Linked DNA regions of Azospirillum brasilense. The protein of the gene in region 1 interacts with the protein of each later gene in a pairwise test. Links are inferred from orthologs where the notes say so. Each region holds a gene or a part of one and is shown in the gene's direction. Other genes may lie near its edges. The genes, in order: D3869_RS04205 and mrdA.

What was found.
Region 2: the proteins of D3869_RS04205 (region 1) and mrdA interact in binary tests that used the Escherichia coli proteins (3 or more experiments, as listed by UniProt). The link is inferred for Azospirillum brasilense from one-to-one orthologs.

What each region holds. Positions count from the first base shown.
Region 1 is NZ_CP032345.1:838,796-853,168, reverse strand. What follows is about bases 7,289-10,353. They hold D3869_RS04205 (penicillin-binding protein 1A), read left to right. Parts: upstream 7,289-7,598; coding sequence 7,599-10,109; downstream 10,110-10,353. Other genes in these bases: D3869_RS04200 (hypothetical protein), read right to left, coding at 10,197-10,353; D3869_RS04210 (N-acetylmuramoyl-L-alanine amidase), read left to right, coding at 7,289-7,332. In the rest of the region: D3869_RS04235 (M48 family metalloprotease), read left to right, coding at 1-119; D3869_RS04230 (DsbA family protein), read left to right, coding at 233-988; D3869_RS04225 (HAD family hydrolase), read left to right, coding at 1,009-1,620; transcription elongation factor GreB, read right to left, coding at 1,633-2,196; D3869_RS04215 (Rne/Rng family ribonuclease), read right to left, coding at 2,281-5,442; more of D3869_RS04210, read left to right, coding at 6,025-7,288; more of D3869_RS04200, read right to left, coding at 10,354-11,153; D3869_RS04195 (MBOAT family O-acyltransferase), read right to left, coding at 11,167-12,606; D3869_RS04185 (peptidoglycan-binding domain-containing protein), read left to right, coding at 14,268-14,373. UniProt on the Escherichia coli protein: Cell wall formation. Synthesis of cross-linked peptidoglycan from the lipid intermediates.
Region 2 is NZ_CP032345.1:2,604,910-2,619,091, forward strand. The notes cover bases 4,329-7,202. They hold mrdA (penicillin-binding protein 2), read left to right. Parts: upstream 4,329-4,763; coding sequence 4,764-6,641; downstream 6,642-7,202. Other genes in these bases: mreD (rod shape-determining protein MreD), read left to right, coding at 4,329-4,682; D3869_RS12440 (methyl-accepting chemotaxis protein), read right to left, coding at 6,697-7,202. In the rest of the region: ilvC (ketol-acid reductoisomerase), read left to right, coding at 1-105; phosphate signaling complex protein PhoU, read right to left, coding at 291-995; D3869_RS12415 (TIGR00645 family protein), read left to right, coding at 1,188-1,730; D3869_RS12420 (rod shape-determining protein), read left to right, coding at 2,173-3,213; rod shape-determining protein MreC, read left to right, coding at 3,304-4,173; more of mreD, read left to right, coding at 4,170-4,328; more of D3869_RS12440, read right to left, coding at 7,203-8,394; D3869_RS12445 (DedA family protein), read left to right, coding at 8,615-9,292; D3869_RS12450 (LysE family translocator), read right to left, coding at 9,310-9,972; D3869_RS12455 (BMP family lipoprotein), read left to right, coding at 10,203-11,201; D3869_RS12460 (ABC transporter ATP-binding protein), read left to right, coding at 11,424-12,959; D3869_RS12465 (ABC transporter permease), read left to right, coding at 13,075-14,182. UniProt on the Escherichia coli protein: Catalyzes cross-linking of the peptidoglycan cell wall. Responsible for the determination of the rod shape of the cell. Is probably required for lateral peptidoglycan synthesis and maintenance of the correct diameter during lateral and centripetal growth.

The sequences.
Region 1 (14,373 bases):
CCCGCGGCGACAAGCCGATGGCCCGCTTCCAGGCGGAGCGGGCGGAGAAGCTTCTGCCCGTCGGCTCTCCCGGCTGGCTGCGCGCCCAGGACATCCGCGGGCAGGCGGGCGGCAAGTGAGCCTGAGCCTCCTCCCTTTGGGCGGCGCACAGCCGTCTTGCCTGACCCCGCCGTCCCGGTCCACAGTATCGCCCCGATTCGCGCCGTTTTGGCTCCCCACGAGAGAGTTCGACATGACCCGCTTCCGCCCCGCCGCCCTGGCGCTCGCCGCCGCGCTGGCCCTTCCGACGGGGCTGCTGGCCCCCGCCCTCCAGGCGCAGAGCCCGATGGACGACGCGCAGCGCAAGGCCGTCGAGGAGGTCGTGCGCGACTACATCCTGAAGAACCCGGAGATCATCCTGGAGGCCGTGGACTCGCTCCAGAAGCGCCAGAAGATGGCCGAGGAGCAGAAGGCCAAGACGGCGCTGGCCGAGAACAAGGCGGCGCTGTTCCAGAACCCCGCCGATCCGGTCGCCGGCAACCCCAAGGGCGACGTGACGGTGGTCGAGTTCTTCGACTACCAGTGCGGCTACTGCAAGGCCGTGCAGGCCGACACCGAGCGCCTGATCAAGGACGACGGCAAGCTGCGCTTCGTCTTCAAGGAGTTCCCGATCCTCAGCCCGGCCTCGCTGACCGCGGCCAAGGCGGCCCTGGCGTCGCGCGGGCAGGGCAAGTATCTGGAATTCCACAACGCCCTGATGGCCCACCGCGGCCAGCTCGACGACGACGTGATCCAGCGGCTGGCCAAGTCGGTCGGGCTGGACACCGACAAGCTGAAGAAGGACATGAACAGCCCCGAGGTGCTGAAGGTCATCGCCGCCAACCAGGCGCTGGCCGAGGAGCTGGGCATCCGCGGCACCCCGGCCTTCGTCATCGGCGACGAGCTGGTCCCCGGCGCCATCAAGCTGGACCAGATGAAGGACCTCGTCGCGGCGGCCCGCAAGGGCTGAGGCTGGGACGGGAATTGACGATGACCAAGCCGACCACCGTCGTCTTCGACATCGGCCAGGTGCTCATCGAATGGGACCCGCGGCATCTCTACCGCGAGCTGTTCGATGGGTACGAGGACCTGATGGAGGACTTCCTCGACACCATCTGCACCCCCGCCTGGAACCTGGAGCAGGACCGCGGCCGCCCGTGGGACGAGGCGGTCGCCCTTCTGACCGCCGAGTTTCCCGACTGCCGCGAGCTGATCCGCGCCTATCACGAGCGGTGGGAGGAGATGGTGCCCGGCCCCATGGCCGGAACGCCGGAGATCCTGATGGAACTGAAGCAGCGCGGGACGCCGCTCTACTCCATCACCAACTTCTCGTCGGACAAGCTGGCGCTGACCCGCCAGCGCTTCGATTTCCTAAACCTCTTCGACGGGATCATCGTGTCCGGCGACGAGAGGCTGGTGAAGCCGGACCCGGCGATCTTCCAGCTCCTGCTCGACCGCTACGGCTTGTCGGCGGCGGACTGCTATTTCATCGACGACAGCCCGGCCAATGTCGAGGCCGCCCGCATCCTCGGCATGACGGCGCACCGTTTCTCCGGCGCCGCCAGCCTGCGCGCCGAACTGGAGGAGCTGGGGCTGCTGTAGCCCCAGCGTTCTTTATGCTTCGTCGCCCGGATAGCGGATGGCGACGACCTCGATCTGCTCCAGCCCGGCGGGGGTGCGCAGGTCCACCACGTCGCCCTCCTGCGCCTTCAGCAGGGCGCGGGCGATGGGCGAAATCCAGCTCACATGGGCACGGTCCATGTCCACCTCGTCGGCGCCGACGATGGTGATGGTGTTCTCCGTGCCGTCCTCCCGCGCGTAGGTGACGGTGGCGCCGAAGAACACGCGGTCGCGGTTCTTCTGGAGCGTGGGGTCAACCACCTCCGCCGATTCCAGCCGCTTGGTCAGGAAGCGGATGCGCCGGTCGATCTCGCGCAGGCGCTTCTTGCCGTAGATGTAGTCGCCGTTTTCCGAGCGGTCGCCGTTGCCGGCCGCCCAGGACACCACCTCGACCACCTTTGGGCGCTCGACGCGCAGCAGCGAACGCAGTTCCTCCTGCATGCGCTGGAAGCCTTCGGGCGTCATGTAGTTCTTCACGCCCTTGGGCAAGGGTTTGGGATCGTCGGCCTCGTCGTCGTCGCCGGCGGAGTCGTTCTCCCGGGTGAAGGCCTTGCTCATGGTCGGGACCCTTCGCGGTTCTCAGGAAAAGGAAAAGGCGCCGCGAGGCGCCTTTTCCAGTCTTTACGGCGATGAAGCGCGCGCTTAGCGGCTCCACCAACCCCGGCGCGGCTTGGCCTCCGGAGCGGCGTTTGCGCTGGCGGGCTCGGGTGCCGGCGCGGCCGGAACCGTCTCGCTGACCGCCGGAGCGGGCGCCGCTTCGGTCGGCGCATCCGCCGCGGTCTTGCGCTTGCGCGCCGGACGCTTCTTCGGCTCCTCGGCGACGGGGGCCGCAACCGGGGCCGGAGCGGGTGCCGCCTCGGCGGGAGCGTCCGCCGCGGTCTTGCGCTTGCGCGCCGGACGCTTCTTCGGCTCCTCGGCGACCGGGGCCGCAACCGGCGCCGGGGCAGGGGCGGCCTCGGCGGTCGCGGTCTTCGCCTTGCGGCTGCGCGACGGCTTGGCCGGCGGGGCGGCTTCCTCCGGAGCGGCAGCCTTGGGGGCGGCCGCCTTGGGAGCAGCCTTGGCGCCCTTCGCGGCGCGCTTCGGCTTGGCGGGGGCCGCTTCCGGCTCCGCCGTCACGGCCTCGGCAGCCTCCGCGGCGGTCGCCTTGGCGCGGCCACGGCGCGGCTTGCGGGCCGGAGCCTCCTCCGCCACCGGGGCGGCTTCCTCGGCGGCCGGAACCTCCGCGGCGGTGTCCGCCGTGGTCTCCGGGGCGGCCTCGGCGGCCACCGCGCTGGTCAGGACCCAGTCGAACTCGACCGGTTCCATGTCCGCCGGCAGTTCCGGCGGGTTGACGGCGCGGCCGGCCTCGACGGCGGTCGGGAAGGACTCGGCTTCCGCCTCGCCCTCGGCGCCATCTTCCGATTCGGCGGCGGGCAGACCCTCGCCGGCCTCCAGGCCCTCGCGCTGGCGGGACCGCCGGCGACCACCGCGCTTGCCGCGGCGGCGCTTCTTGCGCTCGCCATTCCCGTCGCCGTTGGCCTCGAAGGCATCGGCGCCGTCCTCCGCCTCGGACGCGGCCAGATCGGCCTCCTCGTCCTCGTCGTCCTCGATGTGGGCGGGGCCGACATCGACGTCGTTGATGACGAACTCCGGCGCCTCGATCTGGGCGCGCTCGATCGCTTCCTCGTCGACCGCCGTCTCGTCGGCGTCGGCGGCCTCCGCTTCGACTTCCTCGCCCTCGGTCGCCTCGTCGGACGCGTCGGCGGACTCGCCGAACGGCGCGCGGCCATCCTCGCGGTCACGCCCGCGGCCACGGCGGCGGCGGCGGCGGCGGCGGCGGTCGCCCTCGCTCTCCCCGGCGGCGTCGGCGCGTTCCGTGACCTCGGCCCCGGCGACCTCGGCGGCCTCGACGACGGGCGCCTCCTCCTCGGCCTCCTCGGCCTCGGCGGCCAGGATGCGGTCGGTCTCGGCCAGGACGCGCTCGGCGCTGACCAGCGGCACGTCGTCCTCCGGCGTGCGGGCCTTCACGCGCTCAAGCCGCAGGTCCGGAGCGATCAGCGTGTCGTCGGCCTGGACCATGACGCGGAACCGGTAGCGGTCCTCGATCTTGGTCAGCTCGCCGCGCTTCTGGTTGAGGATGTAGAGCGCGATGCGGGTCGGCACGAAGACGGTGATCTCCGACGACCGCTTGCGGATGCCCTCCTCCTCGATGGCGCGCAGCACGTGCAGCGAGGCGGATTCCACCGAGCGGATGACGCCGGTGCCGGAGCAGTGCGGGCAGCGCTCGAAGTTGGTTTCCAGCAGCGACGGGCGCAGGCGCTGGCGCGACAGTTCCAGCAGTCCAAAGGCGGAGATGCGGCCGAGCTGGATGCGCGCCCGGTCGTTCTTCATCGCCTCCTTCAGACGGCGCTCCACCGCGGCGTTGTTGCGGGGCTCCTCCATGTCGATGAAATCGATCACGATGAGGCCCGCGAGGTCGCGCAGGCGGAGCTGGCGCGCCACCTCGTCGGCGGCTTCGAGGTTGGTCTTGTAGGCCGTTTCCTCGATGTTGCGCTCGCGCGTCGACTTGCCCGAGTTGACGTCGATGGAAACCAGCGCCTCGGTCGGGTTGATGACGATGTAGCCGCCGGAGCGGAGTTGCACGACCGGGCTGTGGATCGCGTCGATCTGCGTTTCCACCTGATAGCGGTGGAACAGCGGGATCGTGTCGTCCTGGTACTGCATGACGCGCTTGCTGTGGCTCGGCATCATCATGCGCATGAAGTCGCGCGCGGTGTTGAAGCCGGCGCTGCCCTCCACCCAGATCTCGTCGATGTCGTCGGTGTAGAGATCGCGGATCGAGCGCTTGATGAGGTTCGCCTCCTCATAGATGAGGCAGGGCGCGGACGACTTCAGCGTCTGGACGCGGATGTCGTCCCACAGGCGCAGCAGATATTCGAGGTCGCGCTTGATTTCCTGCTTGGAGCGTTCCAGCCCCGCGGTGCGCAGGATGACCGCCATGCCTTCCGGAATGTCGAGATCGGACAGGATCTCCTTCAGGCGCTTGCGGTCGGCGGGGTTGGTGATCTTGCGGGAGATCCCGCCGCCGCGGCCCGTGTTGGGCATCAGCACGCAGTAGCGGCCCGGCAGCGACAGGTAGGTGGTCAGCGCCGCGCCCTTGTTGCCGCGCTCCTCCTTGGTCACCTGGACCAGCATGACCTGCCGGCGCTTGATGACTTCCTGGATCTTGTAGCTGCGCAGCGGGCGGGCGCGGCGGCGGTGGGCCTCTTCGACCTCGTCCCCGCCGATGACGTCCGGGCTCTCGGCCGGGGCGGCGCCTTCCGGAGCCTCGTCCGAATCCGCGGCCTCGTCCGAACCACCGTCCGAACCGGCGTCCGTGGCGAAGGCCGGGACATCGCCCTCGAACCCGTCGCCCTCGGCCTCGGCGTAGGAGCCGGGCATCGGGGAGTTTTCCTCGACCACGACATCCGGGCGGATCGGCTCGGCCATCACGGCGCCGTCGGCGGCGGCCTCGGCGCGGGCCTCGGCCTGCTCCTCAAGCCGGCGCTCCTCGGCCAGCAGGGCCTCGCGGTCGGCGATCGGGATGCGGTAATAGTCGGGGTGGATTTCCGAGAAGGCCAGGAAGCCGTGGCGGTTCCCGCCATATTCCACGAAGGCCGCCTGGAGCGACGGCTCGACCCGGGTCACCTTGGCAAGGTAGATGTTGCCCTTGAGTTGCTTCCGGGTGGCGATTTCGAAGTCGAGATCTTCGAGTCTGTTCCCATTGACCACGGCGACCCGGGTTTCCTCCGGGTGCGTGGCGTCCACCAGCATGCGCTTGGCCATACAAGATCCCCATGACGCCCCAGGCCGCCCGCGCGACGGACAAGCCGCCAGGGCGCGTCATCGTTGTGAGCGAAGCCTGCGGAACCGGCCCCTAACCCGTCGAACGGCGCTGACGAAGCAGCCAGGACGGGTCGGGCTTCGGCCTCCGGGTTACGGCCTTGCGGCCGGCACCAGCTTCGAGGTTTCGTCCCAATCCACCGGCAACCCAGAAGCGTCACGCCCCGGACCGCGCCCGATGATGTAAATTTCGGCCGTGGGGGTCCGCGGGCGACGCCCACAGTCACCCCGGAGAGAAACCTCTCGGAAGAGTGGGCTGGTGGGTCGCGGTATGTCGCAGAGCTACCATAGACAAGCACGAAACCATGCACAACGTGGAATTCGGCGAAAGTTGCGGTCCGTCGCATCCGGTTCGGCGGCATTTCCCCGGGCCGGGGCCGGCGGGGGCGGTGTTGCATGAACGGCACCCTCGCCGACAATTCCGCCACGCCCCCGGACACCAGCGTTGAGCGCCTTGATTTCGCTGCGCTATAGCTGAGCGCTGGCTTTGCCGGTTTGTGGTTTCTGGTGGAACGGATGCCCCGATTGCTCGCGATTGTCGCTGCGCTGGGCGCCCTTCTGGGGGCGGCCGTTCTGCCGTGCGCCCCGGCGCAGGCCCAGACCACCGCGGCGCTGCCCTTCCCGCCGCCGGTGCAGGAGCGGGTGTCCGTCCTGAACGCGCGGCTCGGCCTGCATCCCGACAAGACGCGGCTGGTTCTGGAACTCACCGACTCGGTTCCCTTCACCGTGTCGGTGCACGGCTCGCCCTACCGCGTCGTCGTCGATCTGCCGGAGGTGAGCTGGCCGGGCGGCAACACGGTGATGGCGGGCAAGGGCGTGGTCGCCCGCTACCGCTTCGAAGGGCGCGACGGCGGCGCCTCCCGCCTGGTGGTGGAGACCGACGGCCCGGCGCGGGTGGTCGAGTCCTACCTCATCCCGCCGCGCGACGGCTTCAAGCCGCGCTTCGTCCTCGACATCGCCCGCACCACCCCGGCGCAGTTCGCCGCCGCCGCCCCGGTCGCCGCGACCACGGCCACTGCGGCCACCGCGTCGGTGAGCCGCGACGCGGTCCGCCCGCCGGCGAAGAAGGACCCCATCGTGCCGGTCGCCGCGGCCCTTCCGCCCCCGGTCCCGCCGCGGGCGGCGCCGGTGCCGGAAAAGCCGATGATCGTCGTCGATCCCGGCCATGGCGGCGTCGATCCCGGCGCGGTCGGCGTCGGCGGGGTCTATGAGAAGGACATCACGCTGGCGATGGCGCGGGAGCTGAAGCGCCAGTTGGAAGGGTCCGGCCGCTACCGGGTGCGGCTGACCCGCGACAAGGACGTGTTCATCCGCCTGCGCGACCGCGTCGCCATCGCGCGGGAGGCCAACGCCGACCTGTTCCTGTCTCTGCACGCCGACAGCATCGGCTCCGCCAACATGCGCGGCCTGTCCATCTACACCCTGTCCGACCGGGCGTCCGACCGCGAGGCGGAGATGCTGGCCGCCAAGGAGAACCGGGCCGACGCGCTGGCCGGCATGGACCTGTCCTCCGAGAATGATCTGGTGGCCTCGATCCTGATCGACCTCGCCCAGCGCGACACGATGAACCACTCCAAGCGCTTCGCCAACATGGCGCTGGAGCACCTCGGCCGCGAGGTCAAGCTGATCCCCAACAAGCCGCACCGTCAGGCCGGCTTCGCCGTGCTGACCGCGCCGGACATGCCGTCCGCGCTGGTCGAAATGGGCTACTTGTCGAGTCCCCAGGACGTCAGCCTGCTGAGCAAGTCGGCCCACCGCGAAAAGCTCGGCCGCGGCATGGTCCGCACCATCGACGCCTATTTCAAATGGCTGACCGGGGCGCAGAAGAGCTGAGGCTCGGTTGAACCGAAATCGGCCGCGCCGGGCACCGCTGCCCAGTGCAGCCATGCGGGCGGGGGCGGGCGGGCATACGCGTCTTCCGGTCACCACTTTCTTGCATGCGCCTTGTGGCCGTCACATTTTCCTGACATGGCTGCGAGGGAGTCGGACTGCTGCCCCTCGCGGTGTAGGATGCCGCCCATCGGACGGTTCCGCGTCTTCCCGGTCTCTGTCCCGGACGAAGGCGGCGGGGCCGCCGCCATGCCTGTCTGGGAACCGTCATGCGCTTTATTCTGTCCGCCCTGATGGCCGTCGTGATCCTCGCCCTGGCCGGGGCGGGAGGGCTGGTCTACATGCTGGACCATTACGATCACGAACTGCCGGACTACACCAAGCTCGCCAACTACGAACCGCCGGTGACCACCCGCGTCCATGCGGGCGACGGACGCCTGCTGGCCGAGTTCGCGTCGGAAAAGCGCGTGTTCGTCCCCATCGACGCCATGCCGAAGCGCGTGACCAACGCCTTCCTGTCCGCCGAGGACAAGAACTTCTACGACCACAAGGGCATCGATCCCGTCGGCATCGCCCGCGCCATCCTGACCAACGTGGAGAATCTCGGCCGCGACCGCCGGCCGATGGGCGCCTCGACGATCACGCAGCAGGTCGCCAAGAACATGCTGCTGACCAACGAGGTCTCCTTCTCGCGCAAGATCAAGGAAGCGATCCTGGCGGTCCGCATCGAGCGGGCCTTCAGCAAGGACCGCATCCTCGAGCTGTACCTGAACGAGATCTTCCTGGGATACCGTTCCTACGGCGTGGCGGCGGCGGCGCTGAACTACTTCAACAAGGCGCTGGACGAGCTGGACATCGAGGAGGCGGCCTATCTGGCGGCCCTGCCCAAGGCGCCCAGCAACTACCATCCGGAACGCCAGCGCGACGCCGCCATCGCGCGGCGCAACTGGGTGATCGGGCGCATGGCCGAGGACGGGCACATCACCCCGGAAGAGGCCAGGATCGCCCAGTCCAAGCCCCTGGTCGTGCGCAAGCGCGACGAGCAGGAGTATGTGACCTCGGAGTATTTCGCCGAGGAGGTCCGGCGCGAGCTGGTGAAGCTCTACGGCGAGCAGGCGCTCTACGAGGGCGGCCTGTCGGTCCGCGCCTCCATGGACCCGGTGCTTCAGCAGGCGGCGACCAAGGCGCTGCGCAGCGGGCTGGTCCAGTACGACCGCCGCCACGGCTACCGCGGCCCGGTCGGCAAGATGGAGAATTTCGACAACTGGGCGAAGAAGCTCGCCTCCATGGCGCCGCCCGCCGGCTCCGAGGGCTGGCATCTGGCGGTGGTGCTGAAGGACGACGAGGCGGCGGCGCTCGACATCGGCCTGCCGGACGGCTCGCGCGGCCGGGTGCCGCTGGCCGAGCTGCGCTGGGCGCGGGCGCAGCGCGACGACAACCGGCTCGGCCCGGAGATCCGCCGCCCTTCCGACGTCGCCAAGCTGGGCGACCTGATCCTGGTCGAGGCCGCCGGCAAGGACGAGAAGGGCAAGGAACCGCCGGCGGGCACCTACGCGCTGCGGCAGGTTCCGGCGGTGCAGGGCGGTCTGGTCGCGCTCGACCCGCACACCGGCCGCGTGCTCGCCATGGTCGGCGGCTTCTCCCCGCACATGAGTTCCTTCAACCGCGCCACCCAGGCAATGCGCCAGCCGGGCTCCTCCTTCAAGCCCTTCGTCTATCTGACGGCGCTGAACCAGGGCTTCACCCCGTCCTCGCTGGTGATGGACGCGCCGTTCGAATACGACCCCGGCCACGGCCAGCCGATCTGGCGGCCGGAAAACTACAGCCACGAGTTCTACGGCCCGACGCCGCTGCGCGCCGGCATCGAGAAGTCGCGGAACGTCATGACCGTCCGTCTGGCCCAGGCCGTCGGCATGGACAAGGTGAAGGCGCTGGCCGAGAATTTCGGCATCACCGACAACCTCCAGCCCTACCTGCCGATGTCGCTCGGCGCGGGCGAGACGACGGTGCTGCGCCTCGCCACCGCCTACGCCATGCTGGCCAACGGCGGCAAGCGGGTCGGCCCGACCTTCATCGACCGGGTGCAGGACCGCAACGGCAAGACCATCTTCCGCCACGACACGCGCCCCTGCGCCGCCTGCAACCAGGTGGCCTGGAACGACGGGCTGACCGTTCCCGCCGTCGCCGACACGCGGGAGCAGGTGAACGACCCGCGCACCGTCTACCAGATGGTCTCCATGCTGGAGGGCGTGGTGCAGCGCGGCACGGCGACCAAGCTGCTGTCGCTGGGCAAGCCGCTGGCCGGCAAGACCGGCACGACCAACGACAGCCACGACGCGTGGTTCATGGGCTTCTCGCCCAACCTCGTGGTCGGCACCTACATCGGCTTCGACCAGCCGCGCTCGCTGGGCGCCCGCGAGACCGGTGGCTCGGCGGCGGTGCCGGTGTTCAAGGACGTGATGGAGGTGGCGCTGAAGGACCAGCCGGCCACGCCGTTCCGCGTGCCGCGCGGCCTGCGCCTCGTCCGCGTCAACCCGGAGAACGGGCGTCTCGCCCAGCCCGGCGAGCGCAAGGCGATCTGGGAGGCCTTCATCCCCGGCACCGAGCCGAACCCCGACCAGCCGCAGATGGTGCTGGACGGCTCGGCCCACGCCGCGGACGGCGGCTGGACCGGCGGGGTGCCCGGCGGCGACCCGGCGGCCCAGCAGCAGCCGGGTGGTTGGGGCGCTCCGGCGGCTCCGCCCTCGGCGGCGACGGTGGGAACCGGCGGTCTCTACTGAGCCGGGCCGGCTCGACAGAACGAGTTCAACAAGAAAAAAGCCCCGCTTCCCGGTTCGGGAGGCGGGGCTTTTCCTTTGTGCGAAGCCTCAGGGCCGTGCGGCGGTGTGGGTGTCCGGGCGGAGCTGGGCGATGGCGTCGGCCGGGGCGGTGTCGGTGGGGCAATCGGCCAGCGGGCGCAGCCGGTCCTCCATCCGCGCCAGCATCACGCGGACGCCCTCCTGATTGATGTGCAGGGCGTCCACGAAATGGGCCTCGTCCTCGACCTCGCGGCGGGTGTCGATGACCGGCACGTCGGGCGGCAGGCGGGTCTTCAGGTCCTCGAAGAAGGCGTCGAAGTTGGTCACCTTCTCGATGTAGCCGGGGAAGAAGGGCGTGATGACCACGGCGACCCGCGTGCCCTTCTCCCGCGCCGTGCCGATGATGCGGTCCAGCGCGTCCCAGTTCGGCTGGAAGCCTTCCATCCGCTCCGTCGGCGCCTTTTCGAGCTGGGCCTTGAGGAAGGGCGACATGGTGCCGCTCAGCGTCCGGTCGCCGGTCGGGTGCAGCCCGTCGAAGGCCAGCCGGATCGTCTGGTTGTTGTTGAAGATCAGCGTGTTGAACAGCTTGTTGGAGGCCCACATGGTGGCGTCGACCTGACGGATGAAGCCGTCCACCCGTTCCGAGTAGTAGGCGAGCAGCGGCAGGTCGGCGAGCGCCTTGGGATCGTCGACCACGCTCGTCGGCTCGACCAGCAGCAGGCGGGGGGCGCCGTGCCGGTCGAGATAATCCTCCCACAGCAGGTCGCCGACCGTGGTGGGGGCGCCGCCCATGCCCAGGTTCAGCACCCGGCCGCAGGTCAGCGCCTGCACCTCCTCCACCGGGAAGTGGTTGTCGGCGCGGGAGTTGCCCAGGATCACCACGTCGGCGGGCGGCCCCTTGCGGTAGACGGTCATGAAGCGGTCCGACGACTGGAGGAGCGTGTCGCCCATCCAGGACGCCACCGCGCGGTCCATGGCGACCACCATGCCCAGGATCAGTCCGACGGCGGCCAAAAGGCGGATCATGGTTCGGGCTCCCTCAGAACTGGAAATAGATGAAGGATCGGTTGGCGAAGTTGCCGAAGAGCAGGAGCATCAGGATCAGCGTGGCGCAGCCGGCGGAGCGGACCACGACGTTGACTCCGGCGTAGCGACGCCCGGCCCCGAACTCGATCATCGCGTCGATCATCAGGACGACGAGGCCGAACAGGGCGACGCGGACCAGATAGCTCATCTGCTGCATGCCGCGCGGCAGGCTGAAATCGCCCTCGGCGATGATGCCCAGGATGGTCCGCACCGTGTGCATGTCGTCGGCGCGGAAGGGCAGCCAAGTCAGCGTGATCAGCAGGAAGACCAGCCCGACGGTCAGCAGCTTCCCCGCCATCAGCGGCGCGCCGCTGAGCCGCAGCGGGCTGCGCTTGGCCAGCCAGCGCACGCCGTCCTCCGCCGCCATCAGGGTGGCGTGCATGGCGCCCCACAGGACGAAGGTCCAGGCGGCGCCGTGCCACAGGCCGGACACCAGCATCACGATGGTCAGGTTGCGGATGCGCAGCCAGTGGGTGCGTCCGCCGCCCATCGGGATGTAGACGTAGTCGCGGAACCATGTGGACAGCGAGATGTGCCAGCGCCGCCAGAAGTCCTTCATGCCCATGGCGAAGTAGGGGCGGGCGAAGTTCTGGCAGAGCGTGTAGCCGAAGATCTGCGCCAGACCGATGGCGATCAGCGAGTAGCCGGCGAAGTCGCCGTAGATCTGGAGCGAGAAGCAGATCAGACCGATGACGTGGTTCAGCGCGTTGAAGAACTCCGGCTGGGCGAAGCGCGCGTCGACCACGGCGGCGGCGTTGTCGGCCAGACCGAGCTTGAGGAAATAGCCCCAGATGATCTTCTCCAGCCCGGCGAAGCGGAAGGCGAAGCTGACGTCGTGGCGCGGGCCGTTCTGGATCTGGGGCAGCAGGTCGCGCGCCCGGACGATCGGCCCGGCGACGAGCTGCGGGAAGAAGGCGACGAAGGTGGCGTAGCGCAGCAGCGACCGCTCCGGCTTCTCCAGATGGCCGAGATAGAGGTCCAGCGTGTAGCTGAGATTCTGGAAGGTGTAGAAGGAAATGCCGACGGGCAGGATGATGGACAGCGTGCGGTGCCCGACGTCGAGGCCGAGCGAGGCCAGCGCCACCTGCGCGCTGTCGATGAAGAAGTTGAAGTATTTGAAAAAGAACAGGATCGCCAGATTGGTGGCGAGGCTTATCTGCATGAAGATGCGGGCGGTGGCCCGGTTCGGCGCGTCGGCGATGCGCAGGCCGCAATAGAAGTCGAGCAGCGTCGTGCCGGCGAGCAGCAGGCAGAAGCGGTAATCCCAGAAGCCGTAGAAGATGTAGCTGGACACCAGCAGCAGCGGCGTGAACAGCCGCGTCCTGGCGAGCATCATGAAGCCCGCCGTGAAGGCCGTGATGAACAGCAGGAACCCCAGGCTGGTGAAGTTCATCGGGGGGCCACGCTATTGTTGTTGGGGAACGGGGGCGCCGATAGCCCGCGCCCGCCGGGTGACGGGCACGAACGTCGGTGACGCTATCATGGGGAACCACCACCTATTCGCGCCGCGAAAGTGGTTTTGCGGCGCAAAAACGGTTTCATCCGAGTGGGTTGCCCGGCTGTCCCTGTGACGGTGCGGCGCTCCGGCGGGTTACCGTTCCGGTCTGGTCCAGCGTCGCGGAAGCCGGTGGGGCTGTGGAATAAGAGGGTGCAACGCCGCTCCCAACCCGCTACATAAGGGCCAAGACACTGGTTCAACTCTGGCTGACGAGGAGGCACTGCGATGCGGGCCGAGATCGAAGCGGCCGCCGGCGAGATTAGAGAATCGCTGGCGCTGCTGAGGAGGCATCTTTGACTGGGATAACGCGCTGCGTCGTCTCGACGAACTGAACGCCCACGCCGAAGACCCCAAGCTGTGGGACGACCCGTCCCGCGCGCAGACCATCATGCGCGAGCGCACCCAGCTCGAAAATTCCGTGAACGGCTACCGTGCGCTTGAGCGCGACCTGTCCGACAGCCTGGAGCTGATCGAGATGGGCGAGGCCGAGGGCGACGCGACCGTGGTCGCCGACGCCGAGGCCCAGCTCTACGCGCTGCGCGACCGCGCGGCCAAGCTCCAGATCGAGAGCCTGCTCTCGGGCGAGGCCGACGCCAACGACTGCTTCATCGAGGTGAACGCCGGCGCCGGCGGCACGGAGGCCCAGGACTGGGCGCTCATGCTGATGCGCATGTACCTCCGCTGGGCGGAACAGCACGGCTACAAGACGCAGTGGCTCGAGGAGAGCCCCGGCGAAGAGGCCGGCATCAAGTCCGCCACCGCGCAGATCAGCGGCCACAACGCCTACGGCTGGCTGAAGACCGAGGCCGGCGTGCACCGTCTGGTGCGCATCAGCCCGTTCGACAGCCAGGCGCGCCGCCAGACCAGCTTCGCCGCCGTCTCGGTGTCTCCGGTGATCGACGACAAGATCAACATCGAGATCAACGAGAAGGACTGCCGCATCGATACCTTCCGGGCGTCGGGCGCCGGCGGCCAGCACGTCAACAAGACGGACTCGGCGATCCGCATCACCCACCTGCCCACGGGCATCGTGGTGGCCTGCCAGCAGGAGCGCTCGCAGCACAAGAACCGCGCCAAGGCGTGGGACATGCTGCGCGCCCGCCTGTATGAGCGGGAGCTGAAGATCCGCGAGGACGCCGCCGCCGCTCTTGAAGCGACCAAGAGCGACATCGGCTGGGGCCACCAGATCCGCTCCTACGTCCTGCACCCCTACCAGATGGTGAAGGACCTGCGGACCGAGGTGGAGACCTCGCAGAGCCAGGCGGTGCTGGACGGCGACCTGGACATGTTCCTGGAAGCGGCGCTGGCTTCCCGCCTGAAGGGTCAGAGCGACGACGCTGCGGCGTGAATGCGGGTGGGGGTAGGTCTAGCCCCCACCCTAACCCTCCCCCGCTTCGCAGGGGAGGGGACTTGATCCTCCCTCCCCTGCGAAGCGGGGGAGGGCCGGGGAGGGGGCAAGGCACCCCCTATTTTTATCCCTTGGCCCATTTTTACCCCTTGGGAAGAAACGCGGCCTCTGCGTTGTTGATCTCCGCAACAAGAAACGGAGAGAGACCATGAACCGCAGCCTGTTCGCCGCCTTCCTGGCCGCCACGGCCTTCGCGTCCCCGGCCTACGCCGCCTGCCCGACGGACTCGATGACGCCGGACATGTATTTCGCCT
Region 2 (14,182 bases), 1.8 Mb from region 1 along the record:
CGCCGCCGCAACGCCGAGCACTCGATCGAGCAGGTCGGCGAGAAGCTGCGCGCCATGATGCCGTGGATCGCCGAGCGCCGTCTGGTCGACAAGTCCAAGAACTGATCGGTTCCTGGATCGAGAAACGGGAGAGCGCGCCGCGAGGCGCGCTTTTTCGTTTGTGGATAGTTCTGCTGTTGGCTTGTCCCCCTCCCGACCTCCCCCCCGCTTTGCAGGGGGAGGAGAAAATTCCCTCCCCTGCGAAGCGGGGGAGGGTTAGGGTGGGGGCAAGTGCAACCGGCTGGAAAACCTCACACATCCCCCCGTGACCGGTCCGCCTTCGGCCGCTCGTCGAGCAGCGGCCGGCCGGTGTGCACGAAATGCACGACCTCGGCGATGTTGGTGGCGTGGTCGCCGATGCGCTCCAGGCTCTTGGCGATGAACAGCAGGTGCATGTGGGCGGTGAACATCTCCGGCAGGCGGGCGGCCGACTGGTTGATGCTCTCGCACAGGCTGGTGTAGAGCGCGTCCACCTCGTCGTCGGTGCGCCAGACGCGCAGCGCCAGTTCGACGTCGCCGTCCACATAGGCGTCCACCGCGGTGGTCAGGCGCTGGCGCACCAGACGGCCCAGGTTGGGCAGGGTGCTCATCGCCGGGGATTCGGGGAACTCGGCCACGGAGACGGCGCGGCGGGCGGTGTTGGCGGCGTGGTCGCCGACGCGCTCCAGGTTGCCGGCGATCTTCAGCGCGGCGATCACCTCGCGCAGATCGTCGGCCACCGGCTGGCGTAGCACCAGCATGCGCATGCAATTGGCCTCGATCTCGTGCTCGTAGCTGTCGAGGCGCGCGTCGGACTCGACGATGGCGCGGGCCTGCTCCGGGTTGCGCTGGGTCAGGCAGGTCAGCGCGCCGTCGAGCTGGGTTTCCGCGGCGCCCGCCATCTGCACGATGCTGGCCTTCAGCCGCTTCATGGCGTCTTCGAACGCGGTGACGATGTGCGGGGCGGGGTGCTTCATGGGGCTGGCCTTATCGGTGCGGGCGTCGGTGGCGGACGGCCGGAAACCTTACAGTTTTGCGGCCCGGCAGGCCAGTACCGTCGCCGCGCGGCACGCGGCGGGCGCCGCATGGGAATGGTTGATTTCGCATGTGCGAAATGGCAAGAGTCCGGCCCTGCTACCCCTTATGACCAAGCACGGACGCCGACCGTCATGATCGAACGCCGTTTCGAACAGATCATCTTCGCCAGCCGCTGGCTGCTCGCCCCCTTCTATCTGGGGCTCGTCGTGTCGCTGGTGCTCCTGCTCGCGAAGTTCACCCAGGAGATCTTCCACATCGTCCCGCACGTGCTGGAGATGCAGGAAAAGGACGTCCTCCTGGCCGTGCTGACCCTGATTGACCTGTCGCTGGCCGGCAACCTGCTGCTGATGGTGATCTTTTCGGGATACGAGAACTTCGTGTCCAAGATCGACGTGGCCGACCACAAGGACCGCCCGGACTGGATGGGCAAGGTCGACTTCGGCGGGCTGAAGCTGAAGCTGATCGCCTCCATCGTGGCGATCTCCGGCATCCACCTGCTGAAAAGCTTCATGAACATCGACAACACCAGCAAGGAAAACCTGATGTGGATGGTCATCGTCCACATGACCTTCGTGGTGTCGGGCGTCCTGCTGGCCCTGATGGACCGGCTGGAAGGGAGCCATCACGGAGCGCACGGCAAGGCGGCGGCCGCGGCGAAATCCGATCATCATTGAGGGCGCCGGAGCGGTTTCAAACCCGACACAAAGCCGTTGCGGCGGGTTGGGAATCAGCCTAAGGATACCCCCGCCGCGAGCGGAGCGGTTTGGCCGGACGCCGGAGGTTCCCGCCTCCTGTTGACGGAAAATTAACCCTGACGCGGCAGTGTGGCGGGCACCGGAGGACGGCGTTCCGCCAGGACTTCGGGGACTGGACATTCCGCCGGGACCGGCCTTGCCTCAAGGACCGCCTCCCATCGACCAGAGCGCCGGACCGGCGCCGGCGTCCGCCCCACGGGCGCCGGAGACAAGGGTTCGGCAAGGCGTGCCGGTTGCACTCTCCGCTTGAGCGCGAAGGGGCATTCGTCTATGGAACCGTTGGCGGGCGTGGCCCTCCGCACCGGAGCGGGCACATCGCCGGCAAGGCCGTCTCAACCGCATTGAAGAGTTAGTCGGGTCCATGCTTTCCAAACTCCTCGGCGTGCTTTCCGCCGACATGGCGATCGATTTGGGGACGGCCAACACCCTGGTCTATGTCAAGGGCCGCGGCATCGTTCTGAACGAACCCTCGGTCGTGGCGATCGCCAACGTCCGCGGCAAGAAGCAGGTGCTGGCCGTCGGCGACGAGGCGAAGATGATGCTGGGCCGCACGCCCGGCAACATCCAGGCCATCCGCCCCCTCCGCGACGGCGTCATCGCCGACTTCGAAGTCGCCGAGGAGATGATCAAGCACTTCATCCGCAAGGTGCACAACCGGCGCAGCTTCGCCAGCCCGCAGGTCATCATCTGCGTGCCGTCGGGCTCCACCGCCGTGGAGCGCCGCGCGATCCAGGAATCGGCGGAGGCCGCCGGCGCCCGCCGCGTCTTCCTGATCGAGGAGCCGATGGCCGCCGCGATCGGCGCCGGGCTCCCGGTGACGGAGCCGACCGGCTCCATGGTCGTGGACATCGGCGGCGGCACCACCGAGGTGGCCGTGCTGTCGCTGGGCGGCATCGTCTATTCCCGCTCGGTCCGCGTGGGCGGCGACAAGATGGACGAGGCCATCATCGGCTACATCCGCCGCACCCACAATCTGCTGGTCGGTGAAGGCTCGGCGGAGCGGATCAAGAAGGAAATCGGCTCGGCCTGCCCGCCGGAAGACGGCGAGGGCCGCATCCTGGAGATCAAGGGCCGCGACCTGATGAACGGCGTGCCCAAGGAACTCATCATCTCCGAGCGGCAGATCGCCGAGTCCCTGGCGGAGCCGGTGTCGGCCATCGTCGAGGCGGTGAAGGTCGCCCTGGAGCACACGGCGCCGGAACTGGCCGCGGACATCGTGGACAAGGGCATCGTGCTGACCGGCGGCGGCGCCCTGCTGGGCAACCTGGACTTCGTCCTGCGCCACGCCACGGGCCTGCCGGTGTCGATCGCCGACGACCCGCTGTCCTGCGTCGCGCTGGGCACCGGGCGGGCGCTGGAAGAGATGAAGACGCTGCGAAACGTCTTGGTCAGCGCCTACTGATTGGTGTATTGCTCGGTTGGGTTCCCCCGGTGGTTCGTCCATTCGCCAGCGTAGCCGGGGGCGGATCGCGTACCTGGACGGGATGATCCTGTGAAGCCTCGCAATTCCGGTTCCGTCGTGCGCCTTGCCGCCCCGCTGCGGGCGCTCGCCCAGCGCTTCTCCTTCCTTCTGCTGGTGCTCGCCTCCGTCGCCCTGATGATGGTGGGCCGGATCGACGCGCTGTCGGTGGACAGCGCGCGCGCGCGGGTGACCGACGCTTTCGCCCCGATCCTCGACGCGATCTCGCGCCCCGCCGCCACCGCCGCCCATGTCGTGGAGTCGGTGGTCGAGGTGCAGAACGCCTTCGAGGAGAACCAGCGGCTGAAGGCGGAGAACGCTCGGCTGCTGCAGTGGAAGCAGGCGGCGCTGCGGCTGGAGGCGGAGAACATCAGCCTGCGTTCCCTTCTCAAGGCGACGCCGGAGCCGTCCTCCTCCTTCATCACGGCGCGGGTCATCGCGGCTCCCGGCAGCTCCTTCCTGCGCACGCTGGTGGTCACCGCCGGCCGTCGCGACGGGGTGCGCAAGGGGCAGGCGGCCATCGCCGGCAGCGGGCTGGTCGGCCGGGTGATCGAGGTCGGGGAATGGTCGGCGCGCGTCCTCCTGCTGACCGACATCAACACCCGCATCCCCGTCGTGCTGGAGCGCTCGCGCCAGCGGGCGGTGATGGCGGGCGACAATTCCGACCAGACCCGGCTCCTCTACCTGCCGCCGGAAGCGCCGGTTCAGGTGGGCGAGCGGGTGGTGACCTCCGGTCACGGCGGGCAGTTCCCGCCGGGGCTGCCGGTGGGCGTGGTGTCCTCGGCCGGTGAACGTGGCGTCCGGGTGCAGCCGAACGTCGACCTGTCGCGGGTTGAACACCTGCAGCTGGTCGAGTTCAGCCTGCCGGGAAGCGAGACGGAACCGTCGTCCGAGTCGAAATGACGCTGACCTTGTGGCAGCGGCTGGACAAGACGGGGCGGAATCTCGCGCCCTTCGCGGTGACGGTCATGCTGGCGCTGGCCGGGATGATCCCGGTGCCGCTGCCCGGCTATGCGTCGGTGGCGCCTTTCCTGACCGCCATCGCCGTCTATTATTGGGCGATCCACCGGCCCGACCTGATGGGGCCGGGCACCGCCTTCCTGATCGGTTTGCTGCAGGACCTGCTGACCGGCGGACCGCTGGGGGTGAACGCGCTGGTGCTGGTGCTGGTCCATTGGGCGGTGTCCAGCCAGCGGCGCGTCCTGGTGTCCAGCACCTTCGCCCTGATGTGGTTCGGCTTCGGGCTGATCATGATGGGCGTGGCCTGCATCCAGTGGCTGGCCTTCTCGGCGCTCCAGGCGACGGTGCTGCCGTTCCGGCCGGCGCTGTTCCAGGCGCTGCTGACCATGGCCTTCTTCCCGGCCATCGCCTGGATGCTGATCCGCGTGCACCGCGCGTTTCTTCAGGGATGATGGGCCAGGTTGATGGACTGGGGTGAGGTCAGGGATAGCCGGCAGGGATGATCTGGCAGGGGATGTGAGCCTTTGACTGCGATGGACCGCGACACCGACCGCTACCGCCTGCTGACCCGCCGCGCCGCCGTGCTGGGCGGGTTGAAGCTCGCCGGTCTGTCCGCTCTGGTCGGGCGGCTCTATTACCTGCAGGTGGTGGAGTCCGCGCGCTTCACCATGCTGGCCGAGGAGAACCGCATCAGCCTGCGGCTGGTCGCCCCGTCGCGCGGCACCATCGTCGACCGGTTCGGCGCGCCGCTGGCGGTGAACCAGCAGAACTACCGCGTCGTCGTGGTGTCCGAGCGCACCCGCAACATCCAGGACACGCTCGACAAGATCTCCAAGATCGTCCCGCTGACCGACGGCGACCGCCGCCGCGTGATGCGCGAGCTGCATCGCAAGCGCCGCTTCGTGCCGGTCACCGTGCGGGAGAACCTGACCTGGGAGCAGGTCGCCACCATCGAGATGAACACGCCGGACCTGCCGGGCGTCGCCATCGAGGTCGGCGAGATCCGCCACTACCCGGAGGCGGAAGCGACCGCGCACATCCTGGGCTATGTCGGCGCCGTGTCGGAGGCGGAGCTGAACGGCGACCCCGTGCTGTCGCTGCCCGGCTTCCGCATCGGCAAGGCGGGGATGGAGAAGTATCACGAGAAGGCGCTGCGCGGCACGGCGGGCACCAGCCAGCTCGAGGTCAACGCGGTCGGGCGCGTCATCCGCGAGCTGTCGCGCGACGAGGGGCAGCCGGGCCGCGAGGTCCAGCTGACCATCGACATCGGCCTGCAAAAATTCGTGCAGCAGCGGCTGGCGCAGGAGGTCAGCGCCTCCTGTGTGGTGATGGACGTGCACACCGGCGGCATCTACGCCCTGTGCTCACACCCCAGTTACGACCCCAACCAGTTCACCATGGGCATCAGCGCCGAGCTGTGGGAGGAGCTGCTGTCCAACCAGGCGACGCCGCTGAACAACAAGGCGGTGGCCGGGCAATACCCGCCGGGCTCCACCTTCAAGCCGGTGGTGGCCCTGGCGGCCCTGGAATCGGGGCTGATCAGCCGCAACCACTCGGTGTTCTGCCCGGGCCACATGGACCTCGGCGACCACCGTTTCCACTGCTGGAAGAAGGGCGGGCACGGCACGGTGGACGTGGTCGGCGCGCTGCGCCATTCCTGCGACGTATGGTTCTACGACGTGTCGCGGCGCATCGGCATCGACCGCATCGCCGAGATGGCCAACCGCTTCGACATGGGGCAGCTGACCGGGCTGGACCTGCCGCACGAGCGCCCAGGCCTGATCCCGTCCATCGACTGGAAGAAGGGCGCGCTCGGCAAGCCCTGGGCGCAGGGCGAGACGCTGATCGCGGCGATCGGGCAAGGCTACGTGCTGTCCACGCCGATGCAGCTCGTCGCGATGACCGCGCGGCTGGCCAACGGCGGCTTCGCAGTGAAGCCCCACCTGACCAAGCAGATCAAGGCGCTGTCGGGCGAGCAGACGAGCTGGCCGCCGATCGGGGTGAAGAAGGAAAATCTCGACCTCGTCCTGCGCGGCCTCTACGAGGTGACGAACGCGCCGAACGGCACCGCCTACAAGTCGCGCATCACCGAACCCGGCTATGAAATGGCCGGTAAGACCGGTTCCGCCCAGGTCCGCCGCATCACCATGGCGGAGCGCAGCACCGGCGTGCGGAAGAACGAGGATTTGCCCTGGCGGGAGCGCGATCACGCGCTGTTCATCTCCTACGCCCCGGTCAGCGCCCCGCGCTACGCCTGCGCGGTGTTCGTGGAGCACGGCGGCGGCGGGTCCACCGCGGCGGCGCCGATCGCGCGCGACATCCTGCTGGAATGCCAGAAACGCGATCCGGGCCGCGCCGCCGTGGCGGAAAGCGCCCCGCCGCCCCCGCCGCCGGGCGGCACCCGGGGCTGAGGGGCTTTGGGGCTGTAGGGCTTTGGGACTGTAGGCTTCGGGACTGCGCGGCCGATCAGGCCGCACGCACTTCGGACAGGAACTGATCCACCTCGCGCTTCAGGCTCGATGCGCGCGCGGCCAGCTGGTCGGCCGCCTCCTTCACGCTGTGGGTGGCGGCGCTGGTCTCCGACTCCGCCTGCTGGATGCCGGCAACGTTGCTCGACACCTCGGCGGTGCCGTTGGCGGCCTGCTGGGCGTTGCGGCTGATCTCTCCGGTCGCGGCACTCTGCTGCTCGACGGAGGCGGCCATTTCCGCGGTGGAGCGGTCGATGTCCTCGACCTGGGTGATGATGGCGCGCATGGCCTCCACCGTCCGCCCGGAGGCGCTCTTCACCGCGGCGATCTGGTTGCCGATCTGCTCGGTCATCGCGTGGGTCTGGTTGGCGAGGTTCTTCACCTCGCTCGCCACCACGGCGAAGCCCTTTCCGGCCTCGCCGGCGCGGGCGGCCTCGATGGTCGCGTTCAGTGCCAGCAGGTTGGTCTGCGAGGCAACAGCGTTGATCGAGGCGACGATCTGGTCGACCTGCTCGATGGCGGCGGACAGGGCGTCGAGCTGGGCCTGGGCCTGGTTGGCCCCCTCGGCGGCGGCCTTGGAGCGGGCGGCGGAGCGGGCGACGCGCTCGGCCAGCTCATGGATGGAGGCGGACATCTCCTCGGACGCCGAGGCGACGGTCTGGACGTTGGCGCTGGCCTCTTCCGACGCGCCGGCGACGGCGTTGCATTGGGCGCCGACCTCCTCGACCGCCGAGGCGAGCTGGGCGGCGGTGGCCTGCAATTCGGTGGCGGCGCCGCCGACGTCGTTCACGATGACGCCCACCTGCGACTCGAAACGGCCGGCCAGGGCGAGCATCGCGGCGCGCTTTTCCGCCTGGGAGCGGGCCTCGGCCTCCTTGGCCTCGCGCTCCATGGCGCGGCTGTGCAGGAGATTGCGCTTGAAGACGTCGGCGGTGGCGGCGATGGCGCCGACCTCGTCCTTGCGGTCGGTCCCGTAGACCTCCGTGTCGAGCTTGCCGTCGGCCAGCCCGCGCAGGCAGGCGACGACGGCGGTCACCGGGCGGACGATTCCGAACTGCGACATCAGCCAGCCCAGCAGCAGGCCGACGAGAATGCCGACAGCCGCCGCCGCGATGAGCTGGACGGCCCGCCGTTCCGCCAGTTGGGAAGCGTCGTCGGATAGACGTGACGCCTTGTCGTCGGTGTAGGCGGTGTATTTAACGCTCAGATCCTGGAGATTCCGCGCGGCGATAGCGCTGTTTTCGACCGAAGCGAGAATGTCCTTATGAAATCCGACGGCACCCTTCGCGTTGATCTCACGGGCTACGGCCAGAGTCTGCTCCAATTGAGTCTTGTAGAGCGACAGCGCCGCTTCGAAGTCTGCCAGCAAGCGCTTCTGCTCGGGGTCGGCGGTCTCCTTGACCCTGGTGAGGTTTGCGGACAGCGAGTCGCGGCTCATCGCGATGGAGGGCAGAACTTGCGGCAGATCCGCAGGGTTGGCGGCAAGGCGGTATTCGTCGCGGAGCAATTCGACCACCAGGCGATTCAGTCGTGCACCGAGCCTCATCTCATCGCCGGAAGCCTTGATCTCGTCGGTGGCGCGGCTCAGCGCGTCCAGTCCGGTGACCGACGTGGCAGTAATTCCTGCGCAGATCGCTCCCAGCATGATGATGATGGACAAGATTTTCGTAGATATCTTGAAGTTGCTCAGAAGCATGGCGGTTCTCTCTCTTCTCACCATGGCGGAGTGAATGCGTCATGGCCGGTATCGGACAGAGACGTTCGACTGCATACGGGGGTGTGTACGTCTCTTGCCTATTTTATATCTAAGCATCTATCGCCCGAATGTGACATGCGGTTTCGCGCCGCGACATGGTTCAGGAACCGACGGCCTGCCGGCCTGTTTTTTCGAGGGATTAAAATTCGGGTGGGCAGACATGGCTGGCGGACTGACCAATTGGCTGGTCGATGTGATGCACACGATGAATTACGTGGGCATTTTCCTGCTGCTGGTCCTGGCGCGGGTGATCCCGCCGGTTCCCGCGGAGTCGGTCATCCCGTTGGCCGGCATCGCGGCGGCGCAGGGCGAGTACAATCTGTTCGGTGTCGCCTTGGCCGGTGGGCTGGGCTCGCTGGTCGGGCAGTTGGTCTGGTTTCTGCCCAGCCGTCTGATGGGCCGCGACCGGCTCGAGGCCTTTCTAAAACGCTACGGCCACTGGCTGACCATCCACCCCAAAAAGGTCCGACGAAGCACGGAGTGGTTCGGAAAGCATGGCGGGATCGCCGTGTTCCTGACCCAGCCGGTGCCGGGGGTGCGGACGCTGATCTCGATCCCGGCGGGGGCCTGCCGGATGTCGATCCCGCTCTACTGCCTGTATTCCGGGATCGGGTCGATCCTGTGGACGCTGCTGCTCGCCTGGACCGGCTACATGCTGTCCCGCTGGCCCTTCGCGCACAGCCTGGTGGGCTATTTCACGGTTGGGCTGCTGGTGGTCCTGGTCGGGCTGTACCTGTACCGGCTGGTCAGCCATTTCCACGGCATCCGCCGCGCCCAGAAATCGTCGCGGGGGCCGGGCGGCGATCCGCCGGTGGCGGGAGCCCCGCTCAGCCCTTGAGGTTCAGCGTTTAACGCTCATCCCATGGCCCAGCCGGCCATGCCGGTGACGGCCATGCCGAGCGCCCACAGGCCGAAGGCCGCCAGCGCCACCCCCGTGCAATGGTTCAGCCGGGTCAGCCCGCGGTCGGAGATGCGGTGGCGGACGGCGGCGACGCCCATGGACAGGGTGAACCACCACAGCGAGGCGCCGATGAAGACGCCGGCAACCAGCGTGGAGGCGTCCACCCGCCCCAGATTGCCGCCCAGCCCGAAGCCGGCGAAGATGGCGATGAAGGCCATGATGGTCGCCGGGTTGGTCAGGGTCAGGGACAGGCCGGTCATGAAACCGCCGAGGAAGGACGGCGTGTCGGGCGCGCTGGCGGCCTCGCGCTCCTCGTCCTCCGGCTTCTGACGGAAGGTGCGGATGGCGACGACGATCAGGAAGATGCCGCCGACGAGTTGGAAGGCGATCTCGTGCCCTTGCAGGAAGTCCAGGGCGGCGGAGACGCCGAAGGCGGCGATGGCGCCGTAGATGGTGTCGGCCACGGCGGCGCCGAAGCCGGTGAAGAAGCCCATCAGCGGCCCGTGCTGGAGCGTGCGGCGGATGCAGAGCAGGCCGATGGGGCCGACCGGGGCGGCGATGGCGATTCCCAGGACGATGCCCTGCAGCAGCACCACCAGACCATGCACGCCGATCACCTCGTCCAATCTGCGATTCCCTCCTCCGGGCCCCTCCTCCGGGCAATGGCGGGCGTGATAGCGGGCCACCGCCCTTCCGTCAACCGGCGTCGCGGAGGGAGGTCCCCCAGGGGCTGTGACCTGCGGCGGAATTCCCCCTGCCATGTGCCCCCTGTCGCGGGGCGGGAGGAGCGGCTATCCTGGCCGCCACGACCCGGCAAGCGGGCGCACCGGAACGGGGAAGCGGAACGATGACGATGACGCGCATTCTGACCATCCTGGCCCTGTCGCTGACGGCGGCGACCGTTCCCGCCGCGGGCCCGGCCCTGGCGGCGGACGAGTTCATGCCGGCGGTGGTGTTCGACCAGGGCGGCAAGTTCGACAAGTCCTTCAACGAGGCGGCCTACAACGGGGCGGAGCGCTTCAAGAAGGAGACCGGAATCGTCTACCGCGAGTTCGAGGTCACCAGCGAGAGCCAGCGCGAGCAGGCGCTGCGCAACATGGCGCGGCGCGGCGCCACCGTGATCACGGCGGTCGGCTTCTCCCAGTCCGCCGCCGTCGACAAGGTGTCGCGCGAGTATCCCAACACGAAATTCTGCCTGATCGACGACAAGCTGGACCTGCCCAACGTCCAGTCGGTGACCTTCAAGGAGCATGAGGGCTCCTTCCTCGTCGGCATGCTGGCGGCGCTGGCCTCGCAGAGCGGCAAGGTCGGCTTCATCGGGGGCATGGACATCCCGCTGATCCGCAACTTCCTGACCGGCTACGAGCAGGGCGTTCGCCATGTGAAGGCGGACGGCGAGGTCTTCACCAACATGACCGGCACCACCCCCGCCGCCTGGAACGACCCCACCCGCGGGGCGGAGCTGGCCAAGAGCCAGTTCGGGCGCGGCGCCGACGTGGTCTTCGCGGCGGCCGGGGCGACCGGGCTGGGCGTGCTGCAGGCCGCCGCGGACGCCGGCAAGCTGGGCGTCGGGGTGGACAGCAACCAGAACTGGATCCACCCGGGCAAGATCCTGACCTCGATGGTCAAGCGCGTGGACGTGACCGTCTACGACTGCATGAAGTCGGCCAGGGACGGCAGCTGGACGGCCGGGCACCGCGTCGTCGGGCTGAAGGAGGAGGGTGTTGGCTACGCGCTCGACGAGAACAACCGCAAGCTCGTCACGGCGGAGATGGAAAAGGCCGTCGAGGACGCCAAGCGCAAGATCATTGCGGGCGAGCTGGCGGTGAAGCCGTATCAGCCGTGAGCTGAGTTTCCGCGTCGCCGAGCATTGCCCCCTCCCTAACCTTCCCCCGCTCTTGGCGGACCAAAGGTCCGCCTGTCGCGTCAGCGCAAACCTCCGGTTTGCGCGAGAGCTGCGCAGGGGAGGGGATATAGCTCCCTCTCCTGCGAAGCGGGGGAGGGAAGGGGCCCGCGGCGAAGCCGTGGGAAGGGTGGGGGCACGGACCTTCCAATCATGAAAGTCCCCATGCCCCAACACCCTCCCGCTCTGGAAACCCGCGGCGTCAACAAGTGGTTCGGCGCCAACCACGCCAACCGCGACGTGTCGCTGGCCGTGCCGAAGGGCACCATCCACGGCGTGATCGGCGAGAACGGCGCCGGCAAATCGACGATCATGAGCATCGTCTACGGCTATCTGCCCGCCGACGGCGGGACGATCCTGGTGGACGGCCGCCCGGTGGCGGTGCACAGCCCGCGCGACGCCCTGGCCGCCGGGATCGGCATGGTCCACCAGCATTTCATGCTCGTCGATCCCTTCACCGTGCTGGAGAACGTGCTGCTGGGCGCGGAGGGCGGCATCACCCTGGCCGCCGGGATGGCACGGGCGCGGGCGGAGCTGACCCGGCTCGCCCGCGACTACGGGCTGGAGGTGGACCTCGACCGCCCGGTCGGCGAGCTGCCGGTGGGGGCGCAGCAGCGGGTGGAGATCCTGAAGGCGCTCTACCGCGGTGCCGACATCCTGATCCTCGACGAACCGACGGGAGTCCTCACCCCGCAGGAGACCGACCATCTCTTCCGCATCCTCCGCGCGCTGCGCGAGCAGGGGAAGACGGTCGTCATCATCACCCACAAGCTGCGCGAGATCATGGAGCTGACCGACAACGTGACGGTCATGCGCCGCGGACAGGTCGTGGCGAACGTCGCCACCGCCGACACCAGCCGCGAGGCGCTGGCCGAGCTGATGGTCGGGCGCAAGGTGCTGTTGGGGGTGGAAAAGGCGCCGGCCACGCCCGGCCCGGCGGTGCTGGAGGTCTCCGGCCTGCGCGTGCGCGACGGCGCCGGGGTGGAGCGGGTGAAGGGCGTCGGCCTGACCGTCCGCGCCGGGGAAATCGTCGGCATCGCCGGCGTGTCAGGCAACGGCCAGTCCGAACTGTTGGAGGCGCTGGCCGGCATGCGACCGCCGGCGGGCGGTTCCGTCCGCCTGCGTGGGGAGGAGCTGGCCGACCGGCCCGACCGCTTCACCGCGCGGGGGCTGCGCGCGCTCGGCGTCGGCCATGTGCCGGAGGACCGGCAGCGGGTCGGCCTCGTCACGAGCTTCGAGGCGCAGGAATGCGCGATCCTCGGCCATCAGGGCGATCCGGCCTTCAACGGGCGGCTCCTGATGGACCGAGGCGCGCTGTTCGACCGCTGCGCCGCGGAGATGGACGCCTACGACGTGCGCCCGCGCGACCCGCGCCTGCCCGCCGCCAACTTCTCCGGCGGCAACCAGCAGAAGATCGTGCTGGCCCGCGAGATGGAGCGGAACCCCGACTTGCTGCTGGTCGGCCAGCCCACCCGCGGCGTGGACATCGGCGCCATCGAGTTCATCCACCGCCGTCTGGTGGCCCTGCGCGACCAGGGCAAGGCAATTCTGCTGGTGTCGGTGGAGCTGGACGAAATTCGCGCCCTGTCCGACCGCATCCTCGTCATGTTCGACGGCCGGCTGGTCGGCGAGGTCGCCCCCGACGAGGCGGACGAGCGGCGTCTCGGACTGATGATGGCCGGGGTGGCGGAGGCAGCGTAAGGTTGACCCCGAACGCTCCCGCTTGCGCTGAACGGTGGCGCGGGGCACTTTCCTTGACGCTGGGACGCGGACGCCGTCCGGCTTGTGAACGGGCGTGACCACGGATGGAGCCGGGATGGCGCAGGACGCGGCGCAGGGGGTGACGGGCCGGGGCTTCGGCCGGCCGGGCGAGGCGCCCGGCTGGGTCGGCTACGCGCTTCTGCCGCTGCTGAACCTGCTCGCCGCCCTCGTCCTGTCCGGGCTGGTCATCCTGGTGATCGGCGAGAATCCGCTGGACGTGCTGGCGCTGCTGGTGACCGAGGCGGTCGGCTATCCCGAGGCCATCGGCTACACCCTCTACTACACGACCAGCTACATCTTCACCGGGCTGGCGGTCGCCATCGCCTTCCATTGCGGGCTGTTCAACATCGGCGGAGAGGGGCAGGCCTATCTCGGCGGGCTGGGGGCCGGGCTGGTCGGTCTGGCGCTGACCGGCTGGCCCTGGCCGGTGGCGGCGCTGGGCGCGGTGGCCCTGTCGGCGCTGTTCGGGGCGGCGTGGGGGGCGGTCCCCGGCTGGCTCCAGGCCAAGCGCGGCAGCCACATCGTCATCACGACGATCATGTTCAACTTCATCGCCGCCGCGATCATGACCTATCTGCTGGTGGACGTGCTGATCCGCCCCGGATCGCAGTCGCCGGAAACGCGGGAGTTCGATCCGGGGGTCTGGCTGCCGACCATGGACCGGGCGCTCGGCTGGGTCGGCGTCGCCATCCCGGCCTCGCCGCTGAACCTGTCCTTCCTGTGGGCGCTGGCCTGCTGCGCGCTGTTTTACGTGTTCCTGTGGCGGACACGCTGGGGCTACGAGATCCGCACGGTCGGGCGGAACGAGCGGGCGGCGGTCTACGCCGGCATCTCCCCGGCGCGGAACATCATCCTGGCCATGGCGATCTCCGGGGCGCTTGCCGGCTTCGTCGGCGTGAACGAGATCATGGGGGTGCAGCACCGCATTCTGTTGAACTTCACGGGCGGGGTGGGCTTCGTCGGCATCGCCGTGGCGCTGATGGGGCGCAACCACCCGGTGGGGATCATCCTGGCGGCGCTGCTGTTCGGCGTGCTGGCGCAGGGGGGCGGGCAGGTGTCCTTCGAATACCCCACCGTGAACCGGGAGCTGGTGATGGTCATCCAGGGCCTTGTCATCCTCTTCGCCGGGGCGCTGGAGAACCTGTTCAAGCCGCGGGTCGAGG